DNA from 3 places in the Streptomyces sp. NPDC058086 genome. Region 3 is predicted to be linked to each of the others. Evidence: riboswitches for the same ligand, from Rfam matches in the RefSeq annotation. Region 3 holds a riboswitch; each other region holds the start of a gene.
The links. A riboswitch is a leader RNA that binds a small molecule or an ion and turns the genes downstream of it on or off. The one in region 3 is predicted to bind cyclic di-AMP.

Region 1 (3,239 bases), on a different contig from region 3:
GGTCCGGTCGCGCCCCAGACGCACGGCTTGCCGATCTGCGTGCGGGCGAAGGCAAGGGCCTTGGCGGCCTTCCCGCCGTACGCCGACTCCGCGGCGCCGACGGGGCTGACCGTGTTGACCGCGCCGGTGCCTACGGGCACACCCGAGGCCAGGGGCATCCCCGCACCGAGCGACATGTCCGCGCCGAAGGGCATTGCCGTACCCATGGAGATGTCCGTGCCGAGGGGCATTGCCGTACCCATGGACATGTCCGCGCCGAGCGGCATCCCCGTACCCATGGACATGTCCGTAGCCAGCGGCAGGCCTCTGCCGAGGGACATGTCCGCGCCGGGAAGCATCCCCGCGGCCAGCGGCATCCCGGTACCGAGGGACATGTCCGCGCCGAGGGGCATTCCCGTACCCATGGACGCGTCCGTGCCGAGGGGCATTCCCGTACCCATGGACGCGTCCGTGCCGAGCGGCATCCCTGTCCCCATGGGCATGTTCGTGCCGAGCGGCATCCCGGTACCGAGGGACATGTCCGCGCCGAGCGCGGTCGGCTGCTGTCGCTGCCACTCCGCCGCCTGGTTGCGAGCCTGATCCTCCGGGGTGGGCCAGACACCCTCGGCCGGACGTGACTCGATCGCCGCGGGCCCGGGGTTCCACTGTGCGGCGTGCTTGGACACCAGCTCACGGGCCAGCGCCAGTTTCCGCTGGATCTTCTCCTTGGACGTCTTCAACGAGGACTGCCCCGGACCGGCGGGCAGCGCGGGCAGCAGGGCCGTGGCGGCCTCCTGCGCAGGTTGTGGCGCGGGCACCGGCGCGGCCGGCAGCGCGGCGACGGCCCTGGCCGTCAATTCGGCCACGGGCCCGGCGGCCGCCTCGGCGGAGGGGCCTGCCGTCAACTCCAGAACCGGGCGGGCGGTCAACTCCCGCCCACGGTTGGTGAGCCCGTCCTCCGGCCGCTTCGCCGGGCCCGTGGGCCGCGCCTCGGCCGGGCGGTTCGGCATCCGGTCGGCCGGCAGTCTGGCCGGTGCGGACGGACCCAGTTGCGTGCGCGCCGCGTCGAACCAGGTCTTGGTGATGTCGTCGAGGGCGGGGTCGCGGCGCCTGCGCGCGGTTTCCGGCGCCGGGTTGACGCGGCCTCGGCTCCCTGTGGTCATCGCGCGGGTCCCGTTGACGAACCCGACGGCGTTCTCGGCCTGGTCGTAGAGGGAGCTGATCCGCTGCTGCACCTCCTCGCGGCTCGGACCGTCCGCGCCACTGAGGGCGGCCGTCGCGCGTGCGGAGTCGGGCATGCCAGGGAGGCTGCCGCCTCCAGGGCGCGGGGTTCGTTCCGGCGCCATGGGAGCCGTACTCCTTCCGTACTCCGCCTACCGGGTCGGCCGTCGGGTTCGGGCGGAAGATTCCGGAAGGCATGCCCTACGGCCCTTGCCCGAGTGGGCAGTTGGGCCGATTCACCCCAAGGTCGGTTGGGTCCTGGTTCCGGTTGCCGCGGGGGCATCGGATTCGGCGGAGGTCGCGCGACCCGGCGAGGTTCGCCGGAGGGAGTCGTGCGGCCTGCCGCCAACTTAGCCAATTTGTGTGCCTGGTGTGAAGATTGGAGCGCGAACTGTCCGATATGTAATTGTGACCTTCGTCTACGTGTCCCGGCTGCGACCAGGATGTCGTACGACCGCCGTGCGCCCCATGGTCGCCGCGAGCGTCCGCAACCGGCGCCAGTCCAAGGGGGGTTGGGCCTCGGGTACACCGGGCCGTTCCTTGGGGACGCGGACGCGCAGAGCGCCGGGTTCGACGCGGCAGTGGACCGGGGCGGGCAGGACCAGGGCCTCGCCGTCGATGCCGGCCTCGATCTCCGCGCGGTCGGCGTCGATGACCACCTCGCGGGTGGTCAGGACCGCGAGTCCGTTCGGCGCGGGGTCCAGTACGAGCGCGGCGGCCTCGGCCGCGCTGTCCACCGTGATGCCGAGGACGCCGAGCAGCCCGGAGTCGAGGCGTTCGCGGCGGCCGAGACCGGCCGGATCGTTGGTGCGGTAGGGGTTGTTGCTCACCAGCACGGCCTGCGGGGCGTCGAGCGTGGTGTCCGCGGCGCGGGCGGTCAGTCGCGGCCCGCGCTGGCGGGTGAGCAGGTCGGGCAGGAGGTCCAGGATGGTGCCGATCTTGTCGTCACGGTACGCGGGGCTCTGCACGACCGCCGCGTACGCGCCGAAGGAGGCGTTGTTGACGAACGGGTGACCGCCGGCGAAGCCGAGGTCCACGCGGAGTTCGACGCCGTCGGTCAGGGCGTCCAGGCAGGTCGCCGGGTCGTCGCGGTCGAGGCCGAGGTCCATGGCGAAGTGATTGCGGGTGCCGGCGCAGACCACCAGGAACGGCAGACCGTGTTCGGCGGCGACGGCCGCGACCAGCGCCTGGGTGCCGTCACCTCCGGCGACGCCGAGCAGATCCGCGCCGTCCGCGACGGCGGCCCGGGCCAGCGCGGTGACGTCCTGATGCTTATCCGGGTCGAGGAGCACGACCTGCGCGCCGAGCCGCTCCGCCTTCTCCCGCAGCCCGAACTTCGCCACCTTGCCGCCGCCGGAGTGCGGGTTCATGAGGAGGAAGGGGCGCCGCGGCGGTGATGCCCTGCGTTCCTTCGGGCGCGGGGGGCGTGTCCGGTCGCTCCGAAGGGCGTACCGGCCGCTCCAGACGGCCACGGTCCACAGCGCCAGGGACACGGGGATGGCCCAGAGCAAGCCTGCCACGCCGAACAGGGTGAGCACCGCGCCGGGCGCGAGGGCCGCCAGCACGGCCGCCACCCAGCGGAGCGGGCCGCGCCGGGTCAGCGCCCACCACAGCGCCGCCGCCGTGACAGCCACGCCGAGGAGCGCGGCCAGGAGCAGCAGTATGCCGTCCACGCCTCCGTAACCGAGTGGCAGCAGGACCGCCAGCGCGGCCGCGACCAGCGCGGCCCTGGCCGCCCACCGTTTCCCGTGGCCGACCTGCCCGCTCGCGTCCACACCCATCGACACACGTTGTATGCAACCGCCGGGTCAGGCCCCGCGCAACCGCCACGCTCCGCGAGGGCAGGCGCCGATCGGTCCCGGCCCGGGCGATTCACCGAACCCTGGGCCCACCCCTCGGGGCCGGGACCGTCGCGGCTGATGCACCATGGGCGGCGGCGAGCCCCGGCGGTGCGCCGGGGAGGGGCAGTGGTGATGAGTGGGCAGCGCGGCCGTGTCCTGGTCGTGGACGACGACGCGGCGATCCGCCGCTCGCTGGAG
Region 2 (3,239 bases), on a different contig from region 3:
GAGCCGGTCGCTGCCGACACCACCGAAGAGGACGAGGAGGCGGCGAAGTGACCGAGCTCGCCACCATGGACTTCCACCCGCAGCCCCAGGCGGGTCAGCCCAAGCCCTGGGCCTTCCCGGCGCCCGAGCGCGGCACGCTGGACAACGGCCTGACCGTGCTGCGCTGCCACCGCCCCGGCCAGCAGGTCGTCGCCGTCGAGGTGCTGCTCGCAGCGCCGCTGGAGGCCGAGCCCGCGGGCCTCGACGGCGTCGCCACGATCATGGCGCGCGCCTTCTCCGAGGGCACCGACAAGCTCTCCGCCGAGGAGTTCGCCTCCGAGCTGGAGCGCTGCGGCGCCACCCTGGACGCGCACGCCGACCACCCCGGCGTACGCCTGTCGCTCGAAGTGCCCGTCTCTCGCCTGCCCAAGGCGCTCGGGCTGCTCGCCGACGCCCTGAGGGCACCGGCGTTCTCGGACAGCGAGGTCGAGCGGCTGGTGCGCAACCGGCTCGACGAGATCCCGCACGAGACGGCCAACCCGGCCAGGCGTGCCGCCAAGGAGCTCTCCAAGGAGCTGTTCCCGGCGACCTCGCGCATGTCGCGCCCGCGCCAGGGCACCGAGGAGACCGTCCAGAAGATCGACTCGGCGGCCGTACGCGCCTTCTTCGACAAGCACGTACGTCCCGCCACGGCCGCCGCCGTGATCGTCGGCGACCTGACGGGCGTCGACCTCGACGCGCTGCTCGCCGAGACGCTCGGCGACTGGACCGGCTCGTCCGCCGAGCCGCGCCCCGTGCCGCCGGTGACCGCCGACGACACCGGCCGTGTGATCATCGTGGACCGCCCCGGCGCGGTCCAGACGCAGCTGCTCATCGGCCGCGTCGGCGCCGACCGGCACGACCGTGTGTGGCCCGCCCAGGTGCTCGGTACGTACTGCCTCGGGGGCACCCTCACCTCGCGCCTGGACCGTGTCCTGCGCGAGGAGAAGGGCTACACCTACGGTGTGCGGGCGTTCGGCCAGGTCCTGCGTGCCGCCCCGGACGGAACCGGTATCGCGATGCTCGCCATCAGCGGCTCCGTGGACACCCCGAACACCGGCCCGGCGCTCGACGACCTCTGGAAGGTGCTGCGCACCCTCGCCGCCGAGGGCCTGACGGACGCCGAGCGCGACATCGCCGTACAGAACCTGGTGGGGGTGGCGCCCCTCAAGTTCGAGACCGCGGCGGCCGTCGCGGGCACGCTCGCGGACCAGGTCGAGCAGTACCTGCCGGACGACTACCAGGCGACGCTGTACCAGCAGCTCGCCGCGACCGGCACCGTGGAGGCCACCGCGGCCGCCGTGAGCGCCTTCCCGGTGGACCGTCTGGTGACCGTCCTCGTCGGCGACGCCGCGCACATCCAGGAGCCCGTCAAGGCCCTCGGAATCGGTGAAGTGACCGTCGTTTCGGCGGAGTAGAGGTTCGGCGGAGCAGCGGCTCAGTGGAAGCCGGCTGGAAGCCGAGCCGCACGCGGAGCGGAAGAGCGTGACTCCGTGGGGCCCGGGTGACTGAAGAGTCGCCCGGGCCCCTTTTTGCTCGGATTTCCGCTCGGATTTAGCTTGGACTTCATCCCCAAGATGTCCGTATTGGTAGGGAGGTTGCCCGTCTGCCCTGTGGCATGCACTACAAAAACCGTGATCCGTTTGTTGATTGAAAGACGCCCCGTCTAGCGTCGGGGCGGCTGTTCGTCAGGCAGTGCGCCGCGCCCGCGGCACCGGACAGTCATCGCCGAGTCCCCGTACGGCGCGAGCCAGGGGAGCCGGGGACCCACACGTAGTCCCTGGGGTGAATCGGACGCCCTCCCTGGAGGGGGTCCGTAGGAGACCTTCCTGCTCCGAACCCGTCAGCTAACCCGGTAGGCGAGAGGGAAGGAAAGGATCAGCCCCTACATGGCGTTCACCTGTGGCCCCGGGAAACACCGCCGTCCGAGCCGCGTGAAGCGCTCCACCACGAACGCCGTCGGCGTCGCCGCGCTCACCACCACCGGTGTCATCGGAACCCTGGCCGCCCCGGCCCTCGCCGCGGACGCCTCCGTCGAGCAGACCGGGCTGACCCAGGCCGTCACCCTCGGCGACAGGGTCGCCGCCCAGATCGACGCGCAGGCCGCCGCCCAGCAGCGCGCCGCCGACGAGGCCGCCGCGCGCAAGAAGGCCGAAGAAGCCGCGCGCAAGAAGGCCGCCGAGGAGGCGAAGAAGGAGCGCGAGGCCAAGGAGCGTGCCGCCCGCGCCGCCGAGCGCAAGCGGCTCAACACCTTCGTCCTGCCGATCACCGGCTCGTACATCTCCACCGGCTACAAGACCGGCGGCAGCCTCTGGTCCTCCGGCAGCCACACCGGCGTCGACTTCCACGCCGCCTCGGGGACCTCGGTCCACGCGGTCGGCTCCGGCACGGTCGTCACGGCCGGCTGGGGCGGTGCCTACGGCAACCAGATCGTCCTGAAGATGCACGACGGTACCTACACGATGTACGGCCACCTGTCGTCCATCGGCGTCTCCGTGGGGCAGACGGTCACCCCGGGCCAGCAGATCGGCCTCTCCGGCTCCACCGGGAACACCACCGGGCCGCACCTCCACTTCGAGGCCCGTACGACGGCGGAGTACGGCTCCGACATGGACCCGGTCGCCTACCTTCGCTCGCACGGCGTGAACGTCTGACGCTCGCACGGCGTGGACGTCTGCCGCTCGCACGGCGTGATCCTCTGCCGCTCGCGCACCGTGAACGTCCGACGACCGGCGTCAACACTTCCGAAGCCCCGGCTCCCCTCGGCCGGGGCTTCGTCGTTTCGAACGACTGTCTGTCCAAAAAATATCCATGGATTCCGGCCCGCCATCGGAAATTCCGGCTCTCTGCAATAGAGTCGCTGAACAAGCGTCAATCGACCGCGTTTCGCGGGGATTAAGGCGGAGGTCCGGTCATGCGCATTCCCGCGCACTCGGTATGCACGGCGATCCGTGACGACATCGTCGCGGGTGTCTACGAGCGCGGCAGCCGGCTCACCGAGGAACTGCTCGCGCGCCGCTACGGCGTCTCGCGGGTCCCCGTGCGCGAGGCCCTGCGCACGCTGGAGGCCGAGGGCTTCGTCGTCACCCGTCGGCACGCGGGCGCGTGTGTCGCGGAGCCCACCGAGCAGGAGGCCGCGGACCTGCTGGAGATGCGCATGCTCCTGGAGCCGCTGGGCGCCGCGAGGGCCGCGCAGCGGCGCACCGAGGCCCACCTCAAGG
Region 3 (3,239 bases):
CCCCGCGCCGGGAAGCCTGGACGGGTGGGGCAGCAGCAAGGAGGCGCGCAGCGGGCCGAGGAGCCGAACGACGAGCCGTACGACCGGTCCGGTGGGCGGTTGCCCGGGGACCCCGTGCCCGATCCGGGGCTGGGGGACGAGCCGGTGCCCCGCCCGGCCGAGGCGGACCGGGGCCGGATCTCCTGCGCGCGAAACCTCGTTCGGGTGCTGCCCGCGCTGCTCATCCTGGTCGGCGCGTTCTACGACTACTTCACCCCGATGGCCTTCACCGCGGGCCCCCTCTTCACGGCCGCGCCGCTCGTGGCCGCCCCGCTCTTCTCGCTGCGCGGCACCGTGCTCACCGGCATCGCGGCGCTCGTCGCGGTGCTCACGATCCACATCCGGCTCGGCATCGTCTTCAAGGTGGACGCGCTCACGGAGGTCGCCACCGTGGCGACCGTCGGCGTGCTGGCCGTGCTCATCAACATTCTCGTCCGTCGAACCGACGAACGACTCGCCTCGGCCCACCAGATCGCCGAGGCGGCCCAGCGTGCCGTCCTGCCGGAACCTGACCGGCGGATCGGCGGCCTCGACGTCGCGGCACGTTACGAGGCCGCGCAGGCGGGCGCGTTCATCGGCGGCGACCTGTACGCGGTGCAGGACTCCCCGCACGGCGTAAGGCTGGCGGTGGGCGACGTGCGAGGGAAGGGCATGGAAGCGGTGGCCGCCGTCGCGGTGCTCATCGGGGCGTTCCGGGAGGCGGCCGAGCAGGAGGCCACGCCGGAGGCGGTCGCGCAGAGGCTGGAGCGGGCGCTGGCCCGCGAGGGCACCCGGCGCAAGGGCCTTGACGCCTTCGAGGGGTTCACCACCGCCGTCCTCGCGGAGATCACGCACGAGGGCGGCCTCGTACGGATCGTCAACCGCGGCCACCCGCCGCCGCTGCTCCTGCACGCGGACGGAACGCTGGTCACGCTCGCCGCCGCGAACCCCGCGCTCCCGCTCGGCATGGGCGAGTTGGGCAGCTGGCCGGACCGTGCGCAGGAGGCGGAGTTCCCGCACGGGGCCACGCTCCTCTTCCACACGGACGGACTGTCCGAGGCCCGCGACGCGCAGGGGCGCTTCTACGATCCGGCCGCGCGCCTGGCCGGACGGACCTTCCCCGGCCCCGACGTCCTGCTGGCCACGCTCTCGGAGGAGGTCCGGCGGCACACGGGCGGCGCACTGACGGACGACATGGCACTGCTCGCCGTACGGCGGCCGTAGTCACGGGAAGGGGCTTTCTTGATCGTTGTCACGAGGGGTGATCGGTCGATGTCCCTCCGCATAACAACTGACGCACCGTCAAATAACTGCCAGGTAGGAGGGTGCGGCCAACTCGCCCGATTTCCGCCGCTCATGGTCGGTAAGTCCTGGCCAAAAGTGGTTAACGATCAGTACGAACAGCTTGGAATCCGGTACCCGTGTCTATTAACGTTCGATAACGCAGCGCGGTCGTCCCAGCCGTCACAAGAGTCGGCTCCGTGCGCACGCGCCGAATCCCGCAAGGGAACCGGGGAACCACCAACTTGGGGTGAATCGAGCGTCTTTCACGGTGGAGACACCGTGGGTTGACGCGCGTAGGAGACCTTCCTGCTCCGAACCCGTCAGCTAACCCGGTAGGCGAGAAGGAAGGAAAGGAGCACGCCCACGTGGCGTCCAACCGGCCCGCCCAGCCCACTTCGTTCCCGCCGAACGACACCCAGACTTTTGGCTACGCCTACGGCAAGGACGAGGGCCCCTGGGAGGAGTGGAACCCCACCGAGGATTCCCTCCGTCCCCTCCGCGGCCGGCACCGCGTCTCCAAGCAGCGCGGCGGGGGACTCGCCCGCAGTTCCACGGTCCTGGGCGTCGGCGTCATCGCCGCCGTCGGCGCGGGCGGCATGGCCACCGCGGCGCCCGGCAAGCCGCCGGTGTCCATCTCGCTGCCCGACCTCTCCTCGGTCACCGCATCTGCCAAGGCGCTGATATCCGACGGCGGTTCCAGCACGCCGAAGGGCTCCGCCACCCCGCTCACCAGCGCCGGCGTGACCAGCGCCGACGCCGCGCAGGGCAACAAGGACGCGGGCGAGGCACTGCGCGCCCGCATCATCCTGCAGGCCGAGTCGCAGCAGGACCAGGTCGACAAGGCGGCCCAGGCCGCCGCCGAGTCCGCCGCGGCGAAGAAGGCGGTCGCACTGGCCGCCAAGCAGAAGGACGACGCCGAGGCCAAGGTCGCCGCCGCGAAGAAGCAGGCGGACGAGGATGCCAAGCAGAAGGCCGAGGCCGCGCGCCTCGCCGAGCTCGCCAAGAGCTACTCGCTGCCCACCTCCTCGTACACCCTGACCTCCCGCTTCGGTGACGCCGGTTCCATGTGGTCCTCCGGGTACCACACCGGCCTCGACTTCGCGGCCCCCACCGGCACGCTGATCAAGGCCATCCACAGCGGCACGATCACGGAGGCGGGCTGGGCCGGCTCGTACGGCTACCGCACCATCCTCACCCTCGACGACGGCACGGAGCTGTGGTTCTGCCACCAGTCGTCCATCAGCGTCAGCGTGGGGCAGAAGGTGGCCACCGGCGACGTCATCGGGCGCGTGGGCGCGACCGGCAACGTGACCGGGCCGCATCTGCACCTGGAGGTTCACCCGGGCGGCGGCAGCGCGATCGACCCGATGGCGTGGCTGCAGAGCAAGGGCATCAACCCCTGATCGTTCCCAGGGGCCGTGTGCGGAATACGGCAATCCGGTACGCCTGTTGAAATAAGGCATGACTTCCCTTCGCAAGCTCGGCTCCTCCGACCTCGAGGTCTTCCCGCTCTCCCTCGGCGGCAACGTCTTCGGCTGGACAGCCGACGAGGCGCAGTCCTTCGCCGTGCTCGACGCGTACACGGCCGGGGGCGGCAACTTCGTCGACACCGCCGACGGGTATTCCGCGTGGATCGCCGGCCACAAGGGCGGTGAGTCCGAGACGATCATCGGCAAGTGGTTCGCCGCGCGCGGCAACCGCTCCGATGTCGTCCTCGCCACCAAGGTCAGCACCCACCCCGAGTACAAGGGTCTGTCCGCGACGAACATCAGGGCCGCCGCCGACGCCTCGCTGCGCCGCCTCGGCACGGACTACATCGACCTCTACTACACCCACTTCGACGACACCTCGGTGCCGGTCGAGGAGATCATCGGCGCGCTGGACGAACTGGTACGGGCCGGAAAGGTCCGGGAGATCGCCGCCTCCAACATCTCCGC

Region 1: another riboswitch for cyclic di-AMP. It lies ahead of ACFVWD_RS20615 (NlpC/P60 family protein); the one in region 3 lies ahead of ACFVWD_RS45240 (M23 family metallopeptidase).
Region 2: another riboswitch for cyclic di-AMP. It lies ahead of ACFVWD_RS36530 (M23 family metallopeptidase); the one in region 3 lies ahead of ACFVWD_RS45240 (M23 family metallopeptidase).

Annotation. Positions count from the first base shown of each region.
Region 1 covers NZ_JBHVST010000024.1:57,722-60,960, reverse strand. The annotation lists gene ACFVWD_RS20615 (NlpC/P60 family protein) at 1-1,277, opposite strand, end outside; cyclic di-AMP (ydaO/yuaA leader) riboswitch at 1,334-1,504, opposite strand; gene ACFVWD_RS20610 (diacylglycerol/lipid kinase family protein) at 1,620-2,981, opposite strand; gene ACFVWD_RS20605 (response regulator transcription factor) at 3,174-3,239, shown strand, end outside.
Region 2 covers NZ_JBHVST010000063.1:3,073-6,311, reverse strand. The annotation lists gene ACFVWD_RS36540 (M16 family metallopeptidase) at 1-51, shown strand, start outside; gene ACFVWD_RS36535 (M16 family metallopeptidase) at 48-1,436, shown strand; cyclic di-AMP (ydaO/yuaA leader) riboswitch at 1,735-1,895, shown strand; gene ACFVWD_RS36530 (M23 family metallopeptidase) at 1,908-2,672, shown strand; gene ACFVWD_RS36525 (GntR family transcriptional regulator) at 2,933-3,239, shown strand, end outside.
Region 3 covers NZ_JBHVST010000098.1:16,287-19,525, forward strand. The annotation lists gene ACFVWD_RS45235 (PP2C family protein-serine/threonine phosphatase) at 25-1,242, shown strand; cyclic di-AMP (ydaO/yuaA leader) riboswitch at 1,499-1,656, shown strand; gene ACFVWD_RS45240 (M23 family metallopeptidase) at 1,668-2,705, shown strand; gene ACFVWD_RS45245 (aldo/keto reductase) at 2,764-3,239, shown strand, end outside.